Regions from separate parts of the Streptomyces sp. NBC_00996 genome, predicted to be linked through region 3. Evidence: riboswitches for the same ligand, from Rfam matches in the RefSeq annotation. Region 3 holds a riboswitch; each other region holds the start of a gene.
What was found. Region 3 has a riboswitch for cobalamin ahead of OG390_RS15585 (prenyltransferase/squalene oxidase repeat-containing protein). Riboswitches for the same ligand answer to the same signal wherever they lie in the genome.

Region 1 (5,417 bases), 620 kb from region 3:
GTACGGGCCCATCAGGACGTCGTACGCCGGAATGCCTTGGAGACATGGCCGCCGCGGCAGGTGCTGCTGCGGCACGCCGTCTCCCGTCGGGGACCGCCGGCCGGGCTCGCGTACACGCCCTGACCGCATCCACACCAGTACGGAGTTCCCTGATGTCCCCGACAAGCACCACCCTGCGCCGAGCCGGCCTCGTCGCCGCCCTCACCACGGCCGGAGTCCTGACCGCCGCGGGCGCGGCCTTCGCGCATGTGACGGTCCACCCCGAGAGCTACGCCAAGGGCGCCACGGACGGCGTGCTGACCTTCCGCGTCCCCAACGAGGAGGACACCGCCAGCACCACGAAGGTGCAGGTCTTCCTGCCCACCGATCACCCGGTCCTGGGTGTCCTGGTCACTCCGCAGTCCGGCTGGACCGCGAAGGTGACGACCACCAAGCTCAAGACGCCCATCAAGACCGACGACGGCACGATCACCGACGCCGTCTCCGAGATCACCTGGACCGGCGGTCGGATCCGACACGGCGAGTTCCAGGACTTCAACGTCGCCTTCGGCCAACTTCCCGACGACACGGGTCAGCTGGAGTTCAAGACGCTGCAGACCTATTCGGACGGCAATGTCGTCCGGTGGATCGAGGAGACACCGAAGGGCGGCGAGGAGCCGGAGAACCCGGCGCCGGTGCTCACGCTGACCGCCAAGGCGACGGGGGAGGATTCCTCCGGGGCAACTTCCGGCGCTCCCTCGTCGTCGAGTTCGGGATCGGATGCCAAGAGCTCGACCGCGAGCAGCAAGAGCAGTGACTCGACCGCTCGCGGCCTCGGCATCGCCGGCTTGATCGTGGGCGTGCTCGGCCTGGCCGCGGCCGGATTCGCCCTCGCGCGAGGCCGCAGCGCCCGCTCCTAGCAGGGGAAACGGGGGCGGCTGCCACCCAGTCGACGGGCGGCTGCCGCCCCGCCGCTCTCAACTCCCTTCGGCGGGGCGGACCGCCCACCGCTGCTCGACCTTGGCCAGTCGCCAGTACGCCACCGCCGCGGCCCAGACGACCACGAACAGGCCGACGATGATGTACCCGACGTTGTCCAGGTCGAGCCCCGCTATCCAGCCGGTCACGTCGTCGCGCAGGTCGAGTTTGTCGTGCAGCACGCCCACCAGCTCGATCGTGCCGATGAAGAAGGCCACCGCGATGGACAGGCCGGTGATGGTGAGGTTGTAGAAGACCTTGCGCACCGGGTTGGAGAAGGCCCACTGGTAGGCGAAGTTCATGAACGTGCCGTCCAGCGTGTCGAACAGGCTCATCCCCGCCGCGAACAGCAGCGGTAGGCACAGGATGGCGTACCAGGGCAGTCCGGCCGCCGCGCCGCTGCCCGCCATCACCATCAGCGTGACCTCGGTGGCGGTGTCGAAGCCGAGCCCGAAGAGAAAGCCCAGCGGGAACATCTGCCCCGGCCGCGTGATGGACTTCGTGAAGCGGCCGAGAATGCGGTTCATGAACCCACGGGAATCCAGGTGCTGTTCGAGTTCCTCCTCGTTGTACGTCCCCGCCCGCATCGCCCGGAAGACCCGCAGGATGCCGATCAGCGCGACGAGGTTGAGGGCGGCGATCAGGTAGAGGAAGGACCCGGAGACCGTGGTACCCATGACGCCGAGCATCTGGTGCGTGCTGGAGTCCTCGTTCATGATGCGCCCGGCCAGTTGGGTGCCTCCGGCGATGAGCGCGGCGAGCAGGACCACCACGCTGGAGTGCCCGAGCGCGAACCAGAAGCCCACCGACACCGGTCGCTTCCCGTCGGCCATCAGTTTGCGAGTGGTGTTGTCGATAGCGGCGATGTGGTCCGCGTCGAAGGCATGCCGCATGCCCAGGGTGTAGGCGGTCACGCCGAGGCCGATGCCGAACGCCTTGGATCCGACCTCGTAGTGCTCCGGCACGACGAGCAGGAACAGGATGCCGAACGCGACGACGTGCAACGCCGCGATCACGGCCAGGAGCACAGCGGTTCGGACGGTGTCCTCGCGGCGCCACCGGAACCCGGTGGCGGGGGACGACTGCGCGGGCAGGCTCATACGGTCACGCTCCAGCACCTCGTGGATCAGTTCGTGAGATGCCGTGGCCGGTCTCCTGGCTTACGGGTGCACGTGCCCGCCCCTACCTTCCCGGCCTTGCGGCCAGTGGCGCCGCCAGAGGGCGGCACGGGACGGGAACTCCCCGATCACAGTGGCGAGGGCCGCTCCGGCCTGGGCCCCTGAGGGGCCGTCACCGGTCTTCCCGAACACCACGGCCCACCAACCCTAGGGTCGGACGGGCTCCCCTGCACAGCTGCACACCTACGCAGGTATTGAAGATCACATGGGGTCGCCTGCCAAGATGACCTCATGCACCTCGTCCCCGCCGAGCGCGCCGACCGCCGGACCATCGACGGCCACCGGGTCTGCGACGCCATCGCCGCCATCGGTGAGCCCGGGCACGTGCGCACCTGGGCCGACCGCTTCTCGCTCCTTGCCGACCCGCGTCGCCTCGCCCTTCTGCTGGCCCTGCACCGGGCCGGCCCCCTCGCCGTCTCCGACCTCGCCATCGCGACCGGCATGAACGACCCCGCCGTCTCCCAGGCCCTGCGTCTGCTCCGCACCGCCGGGGTGGTCGAGGGCGACAAGGACGGGCGGGTCGTGCGCTACCGGGTGACCGACGGCCCGACCGCCGAACTCCTCGAACACTGCGCGTCCGACAAGGGGTGAGCCGCCCCGGACGGCGGAGCCCAGAATGGGTGCGGCCCCGGATGCCTGGGGGGCTTGCCGGGGCCGCGGACTCACGGAGTCACCGTGTTGCGGTCACTCACTGTTGAGTTGCCAAGGTGCTGTGTTGTTCAGTCCTGGACCCGTGTCTGCTTCTTGCGGACGAAGACAACCGCCCCGCCGCCGATCACCACGAGGGCGATCGCTATGCCCGCGATGATCGGGGTCGTGCTGGAACCGCCGGTCTCGGCGAGGTCAGTGCCTCCGGTGGAGGTGCCGCCCACCGTCGCCGGGCTCGGCTCACTGACCGTCTGGGTCGAGATGTCGCTCGTACTGCCCTGGGTCTTGCAGTCGAGAACGCCCTTGAATCGCTTCGAGAAGCCGTTCGGACCGGTGATCGTGAAGTCGTAGGCCTGGTCCTCCTGCAGCGGGATGGTCACCGTCTGGGACGTGCCCGCCTCGATGGTGTGCTCGATCCCCATCAGCTCGAAGGTGAACGCCTCGTCGCCCGCGTTGGCCGCCGTGATGTCCACGCCGCCCTTGGCGCAGTTCTTCTTGGCGGACAGGGCCGGTATCGCGCCCTTCTCGGCCCAGTTCGCGGTCGCCGACGCGGAGACCGTCGACTCGCTGGAGCCCGCGAGGATCTGTGTCTGGCTGCGGGTCTCCGAGGTGAAGGCGCGACCGACCGGTACGGTGGTGGACGCCTGCACGGTCAGCGAGGCCGCACCGTCCGCGGCGTCCTTCGGCACGTCGAAGTAGATCCGGCTGCCGTCGGCCGCGGAGGTGATCGCCTTGTCGTTCTTGTCGACGATCTTCACCCCGCCGGCGGTGGCGTCCGAGGGCGGCGTCACCGTCACACTGTCCGCGTTGGTGTGCACCGTGACCGGGCCGAGCTTCTCACCGGCGTGACCGGAGACCGCGGCGGGGTCGAGAGCCAAGGATGCCTTGGGCTCCGGCAGGTTCCGCGCGTTCTTGTGCAGATAGTCCGCCAGCTTCTCCGCCTGCGGGTCCACCGCGTCCACGTCGGCGCCGTCCGAGTACCGCCAGATGGCCACCTGGGTGCCGGCCGCCGCGTCCTTCTCGGTGAGGCCGGCGACGCCGGCCTTCTCGGCGAGCGCCGCGAGGTCGTTCACCTGCGGGTAGGAGTTCTGCAGGATCCAGCGGATCTTGCCTGCGTCCTTGTTGCCGTTCAGCGACGTGCTGCTCCAGGGGGTCTCCTGGTACTTGGCGTCCCGCTGCGTCGGGTTGTGGATGTCGATGCAGTAGGTCTGCAGCATGCCGCCGTTGTCGACGGACATCTCGAACAACCCCGCGGACACCCACTCGTCCTCGCCGTTGTCATGGATGACCGCGGACCCGTAGGTCTTCAGGTCACCAATGGTGGCGGTCGCACCGCCCAGGCTCTGCGGGGTCTCGTCGGCAACGGCCGTACCGGCGGAGGCGATCGCCCCCGCGGCGACGAGCCCCGACACCAACGTCGCGGCGGCGAGGCGGGCGGCCCCTCGCCTGCGCGTGGACAACGCAGACAGCGAAGAAAGCACAGAATTCCCCTTCGTGCAGGACCCGTTGACATGGGGGGACGGTCCCGCCAGCAGAATCAGAAGCCCCGAGAGCTACGTCCGGCATCCTAAGGACGCGGCGCACCACGCTCCCCAGACATGTCATCCGATAACCGATCCGACTCGGAATCGTTATCGCTCACACAGCTGTGAGCTGCGCTTATCGACAAATCCATGAGGGCCGTTCGCGATACATTTGTCGATAAGTCGCAGTTCGGTCAGGGTGTGTGCAATTCTGACATCACGTCACCCCGACGGGCTCGGGCCGCTGTTGAGACGGGGCCTCGAGGTCGGCCTGTGGCTCCGTTTCCCAACTGGGCTCCGGCTGAGGTGTCGGAGCCGCTCCCATGTCCCCCTTGGACGCTCGTCGGAAGGCGGACGTGCCTCGCGAGAGGTCGTGTCCGATCGCGGCCGCGTCGACGTCCGCCGAGGTCCAGCTCTGGCCGTCGCGCGTTTCCGTGCGTACCTTCAGCCGGCCGTGCACGACAACCGGATCGCCCACCGACAACGAGGCCCCGGCATTCGTCGCGAGAGCCCTCCTGGCCCACACCGTGAAGAAGTTGGTGTGTCCGTCGGTCCACTCGTTCTTCTCGCGATCCCAGTAGCGCGACGTCACGGCCAGCCGAAACCTCGTCGAGGCTCCCGTCGACAGTTCCCGGTACACCGGCTGCGTCGCGACGTTCCCCACCACGCACACCATCGTTTCGTTCATCCCGAACCCCTCTCCCGTACGAATGCGTCTGTCGCGTTTGTTGCGTCTCTCGCGTCTCTCGCGGCGACCGCATGCGCTGCGATCGCCGCGAGTTCAGACTGCCTTCGCCGGGCCGAGCCCGCTGAGCGCTGTGGGCTACCGGCCGGTTGTGGAAAACCGCGTCACCTGATGGGGGTGTGGGCATACAACTGCGACGCGGTCACCCGACGGGCGCGGACGTCACCCCCGTGACCCGCCCGTACTGCTCTCGCACCTCCCGGTACCGAAGCAGTTCCGCGGCCACGGGATCCAGTACGCGCGCCCTCCCGCACCCCGCGGCGGCCTCGCGCAGCCGCCGTTCCGCTTCGAGCCCGTAGCGCCGTGCGGGCCCGCGCGCTGCCATCCTGCTGCTCCACTCGACGGCCGGACCGCCGATGATGCCCG
Region 2 (5,417 bases), 800 kb from region 3:
CGCCCGGCGTCGCTCAGCCCCGCTGCCCGTACCCCCGTAGCCGCTCCCCCGCCTCCTGGGTCTGCCGGGGTGACAGCAGCGTGGGTGTCAGGCCAGGGACCGAGGAGGCCAGGAGCCAGACGCGGGACATCCACTCCAGCTGGGCCGTGCGGTCGTACGCCTGGTTCAAGGAGTCCCCGTGGGCGATGGTGCCGTGGTTCTGCAGAAGGCAGGCGGTGCGGTCGGCGAGAGCCCGGAGCATGTTCTCGGCCAACTCCGGAGTGCCGTATGTCGCATAGGGGGCAACACGGACCGGGCCGCCGAGGGCGCCCGCCATGTAGTGGATCAGCGGGAGCTCGGGGACGAGCGTGGAAACCGCCGTCGCGTGCGCGGCGTGGGTGTGGACGACGGCGCGCGCGTCGGTGGCGCGGTAGATCGCGAGGTGCATCGGCAGTTCGCTTGTCGGAAGAAGCGAACCGAGCACCTGCCGGCCGTCGAGATCGACGCCGACGACGTCGTCGGGCGCCAGCCGGTCGTACGGCACTCCCGTGGGCGTGACCAGGACGGTGCCGCCGACTCGTACCGACACATTGCCCGACGTACCGACGACCAGCCCGTCGGCCACCGTCCGGCGGGCCGTCAGGACGAGGTCGTCCCACGCCCGTTCCACCGCGTCCCGCACGTCCCGCGCGTCCCGCGCACCCAACTCGCCCCGTCCGGGGGCATCCTGTGCGTCCTCCCGCACGTCCCGTGCGTCCCGCCGCTGCTCAGCCATGCCGCGATCCTGCCAGGCTCAGACGTCAACCCGCCGCAGGCGAGGGCACTTTAGGGCGGAACCCGCGCATCCGTAAGTTCGCATATGGGCATACATCCCCCTCTGTTGGCGATTGGCTGGCGATCGATGGGCATGCACTGATCTTCCAGTAACCTCTGGGGGATTTGTCGTGCACGTCGCCATTCCGGGGGGAAATATGGCCCGTGATCACAAACCATTCCGTCGCCGTGCCCGCGTCGTCGCGGCAACGGCCATCGTGGGGGCGCTCACCGCGGGTGGGACCGCCCTCGTCGCGGTTCCGGCCTCCGCAGCGAGCAAGCCCAAAGGGCACGACGTCTCCTCGCACCAGAAGAACGTCCACTGGCAGAGCGCGAAAGCAAAGGGCGCCCGCTTCGTCTACGTCAAGGCGACCGAGTCCCACACGTACCGCAATCCGTACTTCAGCCGGCAGTACAACGGCGCGCGCAACGCGGGCATCCTCCGTGGCGCCTATCACTTCGCGGTGCCGAACAAGTCGTCCGGCACCGCCCAGGCCGCGTACTTCGTGCGCAACGGCGGCGCCTGGCGCTCGGACGGCTGGACGCTGCCGCCCGCGCTGGACATCGAGTACAACCCGTACAGCAGCCACAAGTGCTACGGCCTGAGCAAGGCCAGGATGGTGAGCTGGATCAAGGCGTTCAGCGACGAGGTCAAGCGGGAGACCGGTCGCCGCCCGGTGATCTACACGACCACGCACTGGTGGAACACCTGCACAGGCGGCAGTCGCGCCTTCGCCGCGAACCACGCCCTGTGGCTCGCCCGCTACGACTCGGCGGACGCGGGTGCGCTGCCCGCCGGCTGGTCGTACTGGACGTTCTGGCAGTACGACAACCACGGCAGCCTGCCGGGTGACCAAAATCTCTTCAACGGATCCATGGCCGCACTCAAGAGGCTCGCGCGAGGCTAGGAACTGATAGCGGAGCCCTGTATTCCGCCTCCGTTCGAGGCACCGGACCGCCCCTTCGTCACAAACGGAGGGGCGGTCCACCGTTTGAGACACCCCACCGCCTGCCTCAGTTCATCTTCCGTTCACCCAGGTTGCCTACGGTCCACATGCCACTGACGTCAAACAGAAGCCTGGGTAAATGGAACACATCACGCTCCTCCTCGGAATCGTGATCGTCACCGCTCTCGTGTTCGATTTCACGAACGGTTTCCACGACACTGCCAACGCGATGGCGACGACCATCTCGACCGGCGCTCTGAAGCCCAAGACGGCGGTGGCCATGTCCGCCGTGCTGAACCTCGTCGGCGCGTTCCTCTCCGTGGAGGTCGCCAAGACGATCTCCGGCGGGATCATCAACGAAGAGGGCATCCGCACCGAAGTGATCTTCGCGGCGCTCGTCGGCGCCATCCTCTGGAATCTGCTGACCTGGCTTCTGGGTCTGCCCTCCAGCTCCTCCCACGCACTCTTCGGCGGCCTGATCGGCGCCGCGGTCATGTCGGCCGGCTGGTCGTCGGTGAACGGCTCGACCGTTGTCACCAAGGTGCTGATACCCGCGGTCGCCGCGCCCATCGTGGCCGGACTCGCCGCGATGCTGGCCACCCGGCTGACGTACAGGATCGGCAACCGCGCCGAGGAGAAGGCCACCGCCAAGGGCTACCGCGCGGGCCAGATCGCCTCCGCCGGCCTGGTCTCGCTGGCACACGGCACGAACGACGCCCAGAAGACGATGGGCATCATCACCCTGGCCCTGGTCACCGGAGGCGTCCTCGCCCCGGGCTCGAACCCTCCCACCTGGGTCATCGTCTCGGCCGGTACGGCCATCGCGCTCGGCACCTACCTGGGCGGCTGGCGCATCATCCGCACCATGGGCAAGGGTCTGACGGACCTCGCGCCGCAGCAGGGCTTCGCCGCCCAGACCAGCGCCGCGACCGCCATCCTGGCCTCCTCGCACATCGGCTTCTCCCTCTCCACCACCCAGGTCTGCTCCGGCGCCGTGATGGGCTCCGGCCTGGGCCGCAGGGGCGGTGTCGTCCGCTGGTCGACCGCGACCCGGATGTTCGTCGCGTGGGTCCTGACGCTGCCGGCCGCCGGTCTGGCCGGCGCCTCGGCCGAGTTCCTCACCAAGCAGGGCACGTGGGGCATCGTCGCCACGGGCGTGCTGCTCGTCGCCGGCGCCGGGGTCATCTGGACCCTCTCGCGCCGCCAGCCGGTCACCGTCGACAACGTGAACGACGTCGCCGAGCCCGCGGGCGTCATCACCACGGCGATCGCCGCTGTCACCCCGCCGCCGGCCGGTTCGATCGCCACGGCCGACACCGACCTGAAGACCACCATCCCGGCCCCGGACGCGGAGCCCACCCGCCCGGCCACGGTGTAAGGAACGAACAGCATGAACATCGACTGGGCAGCCCTCGCCTCCGTCTTCGGAGTCAGCCTCCTCGCCACCGTGGGCCTCGTCGGCCTCTTCACCCTCGGCATCGTCGGCCTCTCGAAGCGCGAGTCGGCGTCGGCCCGGGGCGGCTCCGCCACCCTCGCGGTCACCGGCGCCTACGCCTGCTTCGCGGCGTGCGCGGCGGCAGTGGCGTACGGGATCTTCATCATCGTGGCCTGACGCCACAAGCGAATCCTCTTCCCGATTCCGTCCGCGGGGCGGCGCGGCACCCACTGGTGCCGCGCCGCCCCGCGGTTTTTCACCGACGACCTGCTGTGGGTGGAGCACGCCGCGGGGCAGCTCGCCATCCGTGACGACCACGAACTCCTGGCCCGCTACCCGGAGTGCTTCGCGCAACTCACCGACAGCGCGCTCGACGGTGAGGCGGCGGTCGACCTGATCGACAAAGCCGCGCGGGACTTCAGCATCAGTTGAGCCATTGGCCCGAGGAGGGGCGATGCGGCGGTAACTGCTGGTGCGCCACACGCGTGCGGACGGCCCCCCGTCGACCACGCAGACCTCCTCCGCTTGAGAGTCGGTGCCCCGGAGGCATTCGGCCGCCCCCGCAAACCCTGGCGTCGCCGCACACAGCGGCACAGGCCCCCCGGAGGATGGGTCTCCACCGCCCTCTACCGCTCTCCGAATTCTCCTTTTCAGTCCAGAGAGGCCGGATTCGGTCGGCCAGACGCAATCCGGCCCCGTGTGGGCCTCAGCACACTCTTCCGCCCCAGGTCAACAGCAAGTTGACGGCTGTTCTAACCCCGTGGTGGACTGCCCGAGCCAAGTACGGCGGCATGAGAGGAAGCCGGTGTGAGTCCGGCGCGGTCCCGCCACTGTCACCGGGGAAGTAAGTCCCCGGGAGCCAGGAACTCTCACCGCCGGTCTCGTCGAACCAGGGCGTGGACACCCTGAGTGAGGACATAACGCCATGCGCGGCTGCCCAAGTTCTGTGCGAACGACGCGAAGTACGCGAACGACAGTTGTGCCCGACCTGACGGTCGGCTGAACCGGTGCGTGCCGATCGCGTCTTCGCGTACGGCGCCGCCGCCGGCCTTCTCGGTGACCTGCTGCTCGGCGACCCTCGCCGGGGGCATCCGGTCGCCGCGTTCGGGCGGGCCGCGGGAGCCGTGGAGCGTGTGCTGTGGCGGGACCACCGCGGGTGGGGCGCGCTGCACACCGTCGTGTGCGCGGGCGGTGCCACCGGGCTCGCGGCCCTGGCCCGTCATTCCGTACGTCGATCCCGTACCGCCTCCATCGCACTGACCGCCGCCGCCACTTGGGCCGTCGTCGGAGGGACCTCCCTCGGGCGCGAGGCGCGCGCGATCGGCGACGCGCTCGCGGTCGGCGATGTCGAGGTGGCCCGGGAGCGGCTGCCTCATCTGTGCGGGCGTGATCCGCAGGCACTGGACAGCGACGGCATCGCGCGAGCGGTCGTCGAGTCCGTCGCCGAGAACACCTCCGACGCAGTGGTGGGCGCCCTGGTGTGGGGGGCTGTCGGCGGCGTGCCGGGGCTCGTCGCCTTCCGTGCCGTGAACACGCTCGACGCCATGGTCGGGCACAAGTCCCCCAAGTACCGGCGGTACGGGTGGGCTTCCGCACGGCTCGACGATGTCGCGGGCTGGCCGGGCGCACGGTTGACCGCCGTGCTCGCCGCCGTCGCGGGACGCGACCGGCGCGGGGCCGTGCGCGCCTGGCGCACGGACGCGCCCAAGCATCCGAGTCCCAACGCGGGGCCCGTGGAGGCGTCGTTCGCGGGGGCGCTCGGGGTACGGCTCGGGGGGACCCTCTCCTACGGGGGGCGGGTCGAGCATCGGCCCGTGCTCAACGGGGCGGGCCGAGCTGTTGCGGTGCGCGACATCGAACGGGCCGTGCGGTTGTCGCGACGGGTGAGCTGGCTGGCGCTGGGGGCGAGTGCGGCGGGGGCTCTGCTGTGGGGTCGGGTGACGAGGCACCCGGCGCCGCGGGCTGTGCCCACCCTCCCCCGGGCTCTCGGCCTCGCTCGACCAGGGGGGACCCCCAGCGCCCTGCGGAACGACGGCACACAGCGGTGGAGGACGACATCATGACGGGTCATGGACTGCTCATCGCCGGAACCACCTCCGACGCCGGCAAGAGCGTCGTGACCGCCGGGGTCTGCCGGTGGCTGGTGCGACGGGGCGTCAAGGTCGCGCCCTTCAAGGCGCAGAACATGTCGCTCAATTCGTTCGTGACGCGTGAGGGCGCCGAGATCGGGCGCGCGCAGGCCA
Region 3 (5,417 bases):
CGCGAAGTCCGCCGTCCCGCGCGGCTTCGTGGCGTCCTGCGAGTCCTCGCTCACCGCGAAGCGGAACCCCTCGACGTCGCCGTCGGACGGCCGCGCGGTCGACGGCCCCTGTGTCGCGTACGTCCACTTCCCGCCGGTCAGGTCCCAGAAGGACCAGTAGCGGTAGCCGACGGCACGGGCCTGCCCCGCGCCGCCGAGCATGAGGAGCAGCAGGGCCAGGGTCAGGGCGAGGACGGGCGCGGACGTCCGACGGCGGCTCACAGCTGCTGCTTCTTGTTGCGGCCGCTGATCAGGAAGCCGATGCCGATACCGGCGACGAGACCGACGCCGACGATCCACCAGACACCGAGCCCCTTGTCGTCGTCCTTCTTCTTCTCGTCGCTCGGGGCGGCCGAGTGGTCGGAGGCGTCCGCCGCCGGACCGGTCGCGCCGAGCTGCTTGACGAGGTCCGCGCCGCCGAAGTCACGCGGATCCGTGCCGGTCGCACGGGCGGCGAAGATCAGCTGGGCGTACGCGGCCGGACCGGCCTTCGCCGCCCAGGCGCCGGAGTTCTTCTCCAGCCAGGCGAGGGGTTCCTTCGCCAACGACGTCGCTCCGGCGGCGGACAGCGCCACGACCGCGTCCGCCGTGTTGCCGTAGTCCGGCTGGTCCTTGGCACCGGCGAGCGCGGACCTCAGGTAAGGGGTCTTCTCCAGCGACTTGGCCAGATAGTCGGCGCCGTTCTGCGCCGCGTCCTGCGGTCCGGGGGAGTCGGTAGTGGCGCACTGCGTACGGTCGTACGCCGCGCCGGCCTTCGCCGCGAACCCCTTGCCCAGACCGCCGAGTACGCCCGCCGCCGTCGCGTCCGCGTTCGCCGCGAGCTTGCCCTTCTTGTCGGGCTGGTAGGCGAACGCGCCGCCACCGTCCGAGCCGCACGCGAGAGACAGAGCCACGAGGGCGTCGTACGGCGACTTGCCGCCCTTGGCGACATCGGCGGGCTTCTCGCCCACGGCCGTCAACGCCCCGATCACCACGGACGTCGAGTTGGCGTCACTCGCCCCGCCCGCGGTGTACCCCCAGCCGCCGTCCTTGTTCTGTACGGACTTCAGCCAGGCGACGGCCTTGCCCGTCTCGGCGTCGTGCCCGCCGAGCGCGGCGAGGGCCTGTACGGCTGCGGCCGTGCTGTTCGTGTCGACCATCGTCTTGGCATCGCACTTGGCGGTGGCGTCGGCGCGGTACGGAGCGAACGCCCCGTTCGCGCACTGCTGTCCGGTCAGCCAGTCGACGGCCTTGGCAGCGGGCTTGACGCCCACGGTGTGCTGGGCGAGCAGCGCGAGCGACTGCCGCCAGACACCGTCGTAGGTGGGGTCGGTGGAGCCGTACAGCCCGGACGGGATCGCCTGGGAGGGAGAGGGGGACGCGTCGGCGGCGAGGGCTGCCGGTGCGACGGCCGTACCGATGACGACGGTGGCGGCCAGTACCGCGGTGCTGCGGCGAACAATCATGACTCTCCCTGCGGGGAGCCGGGCAGCACCGGGCGCACGCTGGAGCATCCGGGCGGCTCCGGCTCCGTATCCCTCGACGGTGCCGGCCAGCGGCGGGTTGCCGGTGGCACGAGCCGGTCACGTCCCGTGCGCGGCGATCCGGCTCACCGTCCCTGGTGGGCGGCTCACGGTTGCGGGTCAGCGCCGGAATTGCACCGGCTTCCCCCCGTACGGGTGTGATGACGACGCGCTCACTCTACCGGGCCGTAGCAAAGCGCCTGAGGGCCGCCTGTGAGCCCGGGCGGATGCCGGGCCAATCCGGGGGACAGGCCCTAAAGTCGGCCCATGCGAACGGGGAGACTGCTCGGCTCGGGGCGTTCGGCGGACGTCTACGAGATCGACGAGGCGTGGGTACTGCGGCGGGACCGGGAGGGGTGGGGCGACGCCACCGCCGAGGCCGTGGTGATGGAGCATGTGCGCGGGCACGGGTATCCGGTGCCGGGGGTGCGGGCGGCGACCCGCAGCGATCTGGTGATGGAGCGGCTGTCCGGGCCGACCATGCTGGAGGCGTTCGGCGCCGGTGTGCTCTCCCCGCGGGAGGCGGGCGTCACCCTCGCCCGGCTGTTGCGCGGGTTGCACGCGCTGCCCGCCCGGGTCTCGGCGGACCCGGCGCTCCGCGTCCTGCACCTGGACCTGCACCCGGACAACGTGATGCTCACCCCGGACGGCCCGAAGGTCATCGACTGGGCCAACTCCGAGGAGGGCGCGCCCGGCCTGGACTGGGGCATGTCCGCCGTGATCCTCGCCCAGGTCGCCGTCGGCGGTGAGCCGCACGCGGAGGTGGCGCGCGAGACGCTGGCCGCGATGCTCCGGGAGGGCGTGCACGGCGTGACGCAGGACGGTCTCGCCGAGGCGCGACGGCGCCGGGCGGCCAATCCGACGATGAGCGTGCGCGAGGTCCAGCTCCTGGGCGACGCGGAGGAATTGATCCGGACGCTGCTTCACTGAGCGGTATGCCGCCAGAAGTCCCGCATCAGCGGGGTGGGCGTCGGGTTCTCCATGGCGACCTGGGTGAGCAGGACGGCGACGGTGCCGGTCGACGGGACGATGTGGGCCGTGGTGCCGGTGCCGCCGGTCCAGCCGTAGCGGCCCGGGACGTTCCAGGGGTCGGTGGGTTCGATGTCGACCTGGGCGCCGTAGCCCCAGCCCTGGCCCTCCATGAACAGTGCCCCGATCTGGCGCTGGGCGGAGGTGAGGTGGTTGGTGGTCATCTGCCGTACCGAGCCGGGGGAGAGCAGGCGTCGGTCGCCCGCCGTGCCGTCGGCGAGCAGCACGCCGGGGCGACCGCACTGCGCCGGGCGCATGACTTCACGGCACACGCGCGGGGACCGTCGCCTCCATGGGCTGGCACAGGACCAGGGCGAGATCGTCGGTGAGGGCCGAGCCGGTGTGGGCGATCAGGCGGGCGTACAGGGCGTGCAGGGCCTCGTCGGGGAGCGGCTCGCGCAGGGCGAGCGCGGCCTCGCCGAGAAGGGGGAAGGGGGCACCCTCCGGGTCGCGGGCCTCGGTCAGGCCATCGGTGTAGAGGAGGAGCCGGTCACCGGGCTGGAGCCGTACACGGTACTGGCGCGGGTCGGGGCACAGTCCCAATGGCGGGGCGGTGACGAGGGGTTCGAGGAGTTCGATGCGATGGCCGGCGCGCAGGGGCGCCGGGTGACCGCAGTTGACCAGTCGCACCTCGCCGGGCGCGAACTCGGCGAGCACGGCGGTGACGAAGTCCTCGAGGCCCAGCTCCGGAGCGAGCCGTGCGTCGAGGCCGGCGGTGAGGGCCGTCAAGTCGGGTGCCGTGTAGGCGAGTTCGCGGAAGCCCGCGATCGTGTCGGCGGTCAGCCGGAGGGCGTCGAGCCCGTGGCCACGGACGTCGCCGACGAGGACACGCAGTCCGAACGGGGTCACCGCGACGTCGTACAGGTCGCCGCCGACGGTCGACTCGAGGGCGGCGCTGTGGTAGCGGGTGCACACCTGAGTGCCACCCAGGGTGCGGGAGATGGGCCGCAGGACCGCCTCCTGGGTGATCCGGGCGACCTCGCGGGCCCGGTCGAGCGTCGCGACGAGCCGCTCGCGCTGCCGGGCCGCGTACACGGTGAGCGCGCAGCCGAACAGCAGGCCGCTCCAGTGGACGGCGAACGCGAAAGTCTGCACGGTGCGGTCGTCGATCCCCATCGCGAGGCCCAGCACCGCGGACCAGCAGCAGGCCAACACGGTGTGCCGGACGCCCAGCCGGACGCAGGCCAGCAGCGGGCCGATGAGCAGCAGCACGATGAGCGGCGGCACCCGGTCGAAGAACAGATCCGGCACGGCGATCGCCAGACAGGCGGCCAGCGGCACCAGCACCAGCCACCGCACCTGCCGCCCGACACCCGCGGTCACGTCCCCGTCCCCCACACCGGCGTCCGCGGTCGGCTGGCCGCTCCTGACGCCGACGTCCGCGGTCACGTCGACGTCTCCGATATTGGCGTCCGCGGTCGGCTGGCCGTCCTTGACACTGACGTCCGGGGTCACGTCGACGTCTCCGATATCGGCGTCCGCGGTCGGCTGGCCGTCCTTGACACTGACGTCCGGGGTCACGTCGACGTCTCCGATATCGGCGTCCGCGGTCGGCTGGCCGTCCCTGACGCCGACGTCCGCGCTCAGGTCGTCGCTCCGGCCCTTGGCACCTGTGACCGGGGCGCCGTCTCCGAGGCCGGCGCCCGCGGCCGAGCCGCGGCTCCCGAAACCCCTTCCCGCGGTCGAGTTGCCGTCTCCGACGCCGGCGTCCGTGGCCGAGTTGCCGCTTCCGGTGCCGTTGCCCGCGGTTGGGTTGCTGTCTCCGAGGCCCGTGCTCGCGGTGGCGTTGTAGCTTCCGATGCCGGCACCTGCGGTCGAGTTGCCGTCTCCGACGCCGGCGCCCGCGGTCGAGCTGTAGCCCCCGACACCGGCCCCCGCGGCCGAGCTGCCGCCCCCGGCACCCGCGCCCTCAGCCGAGTCGGCGCCCCCGCTCTCGCCACCCGTGGTCATGTCGCCCCCACCGCCTCCGCCCCTGGCGGCCATCCGTCCTCCCTGGTCACTCTCGCCCATCACCTGACAATCTCCGAATATCACCCTTCCCGCCCTCATCGACGAGAAATTGATCGCATCTCGTCGGAAGGTGCACGGAAGTGATGAGGGTTGCGGCCTCTCTGTTCGAGTTGCCGGAGCGGGACATCGCGGGGGTGCGACGCGGACAGACTGGTCCACGTGTCTGACAAGACGACCGGTGGACGGTCCGGCAATCTGCCCCCGGAAACGCGGAGCTTCGTCGGGCGGCGGGACGAACTCGACTGGCTGGACGACGAGTTGGATCCCGGGATCGGGATCGACCGGCTGGTGAGTCTCGTCGGGGTCGGCGGCGTCGGCAAGACCCGGCTCGCGCTGCGGGCCGCGGGCCGGGTCCGGGACGCGTACCCCGACGGCGTGTGGCTGGTGGAGCTCTCCCCGCTGCACACGGCGGGCCTGGTGGGCCTGGCCGTCGTGGAGGCGCTGCGGCTCGCGGACCGGTCGACGGGCCCGGTCACCGAGGTGGTCGCCGAATGGGCCGAGGGCAAACGGCTGTTGCTGGTCCTCGACTCCTGCGAGCACGTCCTCGCGGACTGCGTGGCGTTCGCCGAGGCGCTGCTGCCGGTCCTGCCGGGGCTGCGCATCCTCGTCACCAGCCGCGAGCCACTCGGCCTGCCCGGCGAACGCGTGCTGTACCTGGACCCGTTGCCGGTCGCCGACGACGCGGTGGCCTTGTTCGCCGAACGAGCGGCCGCCACCGGATTCGCTCTCGACGACACCAACCGCGCCGCGGTCGAAGCCGTCTGCCGCCGTCTCGACGGCATCCCGCTCGCCATCGAACTCGCCGCCGTCCGGCTCTCCGAGCTCTCCCTGGCCCAG

Region 1: it holds a riboswitch for cobalamin, as region 3 does, so the genes downstream of both, OG390_RS18535 (HoxN/HupN/NixA family nickel/cobalt transporter) here and OG390_RS15585 (prenyltransferase/squalene oxidase repeat-containing protein) in region 3, are expected to answer to the same signal.
Region 2: it holds a riboswitch for cobalamin, as region 3 does, so the genes downstream of both, OG390_RS11945 (cobalamin biosynthesis protein) here and OG390_RS15585 (prenyltransferase/squalene oxidase repeat-containing protein) in region 3, are expected to answer to the same signal.

The regions. Positions count from the first base shown of each region.
Region 1 covers NZ_CP108723.1:3,918,882-3,924,298, reverse strand. Annotated here, with positions in the region: gene OG390_RS18545 (hypothetical protein) at 1-123, shown strand, start outside; gene OG390_RS18540 (YcnI family protein) at 153-899, shown strand; gene OG390_RS18535 (HoxN/HupN/NixA family nickel/cobalt transporter) at 957-2,057, opposite strand; cobalamin riboswitch at 2,085-2,286, opposite strand; gene OG390_RS18530 (winged helix-turn-helix domain-containing protein) at 2,367-2,726, shown strand; gene OG390_RS18525 (Cys-Gln thioester bond-forming surface protein) at 2,855-4,243, opposite strand; gene OG390_RS18520 (single-stranded DNA-binding protein) at 4,524-4,994, opposite strand; gene OG390_RS18515 (GTPase) at 5,194-5,417, opposite strand, start outside.
Region 2 covers NZ_CP108723.1:2,497,682-2,503,098, forward strand. Annotated here, with positions in the region: gene OG390_RS11920 (class II aldolase/adducin family protein) at 14-754, opposite strand; gene OG390_RS11925 (lysozyme) at 951-1,700, shown strand; gene OG390_RS11930 (anion permease) at 1,879-3,117, shown strand; gene OG390_RS11935 (hypothetical protein) at 3,130-3,351, shown strand; gene OG390_RS11940 (hypothetical protein) at 3,451-3,606, shown strand; cobalamin riboswitch at 3,921-4,064, shown strand; gene OG390_RS11945 (cobalamin biosynthesis protein) at 4,182-5,237, shown strand; gene OG390_RS11950 (cobyric acid synthase) at 5,234-5,417, shown strand, end outside.
Region 3 covers NZ_CP108723.1:3,297,128-3,302,544, reverse strand. Annotated here, with positions in the region: gene OG390_RS15590 (SCO2322 family protein) at 1-201, opposite strand, end outside; gene OG390_RS15585 (prenyltransferase/squalene oxidase repeat-containing protein) at 258-1,484, opposite strand; cobalamin riboswitch at 1,596-1,729, opposite strand; gene OG390_RS15580 (phosphotransferase) at 1,809-2,471, shown strand; partial or broken gene OG390_RS15575 (serine hydrolase) at 2,465-2,797, opposite strand; gene OG390_RS15570 (PP2C family protein-serine/threonine phosphatase) at 2,832-4,553, opposite strand; gene OG390_RS15565 (ATP-binding protein) at 4,740-5,417, shown strand, end outside.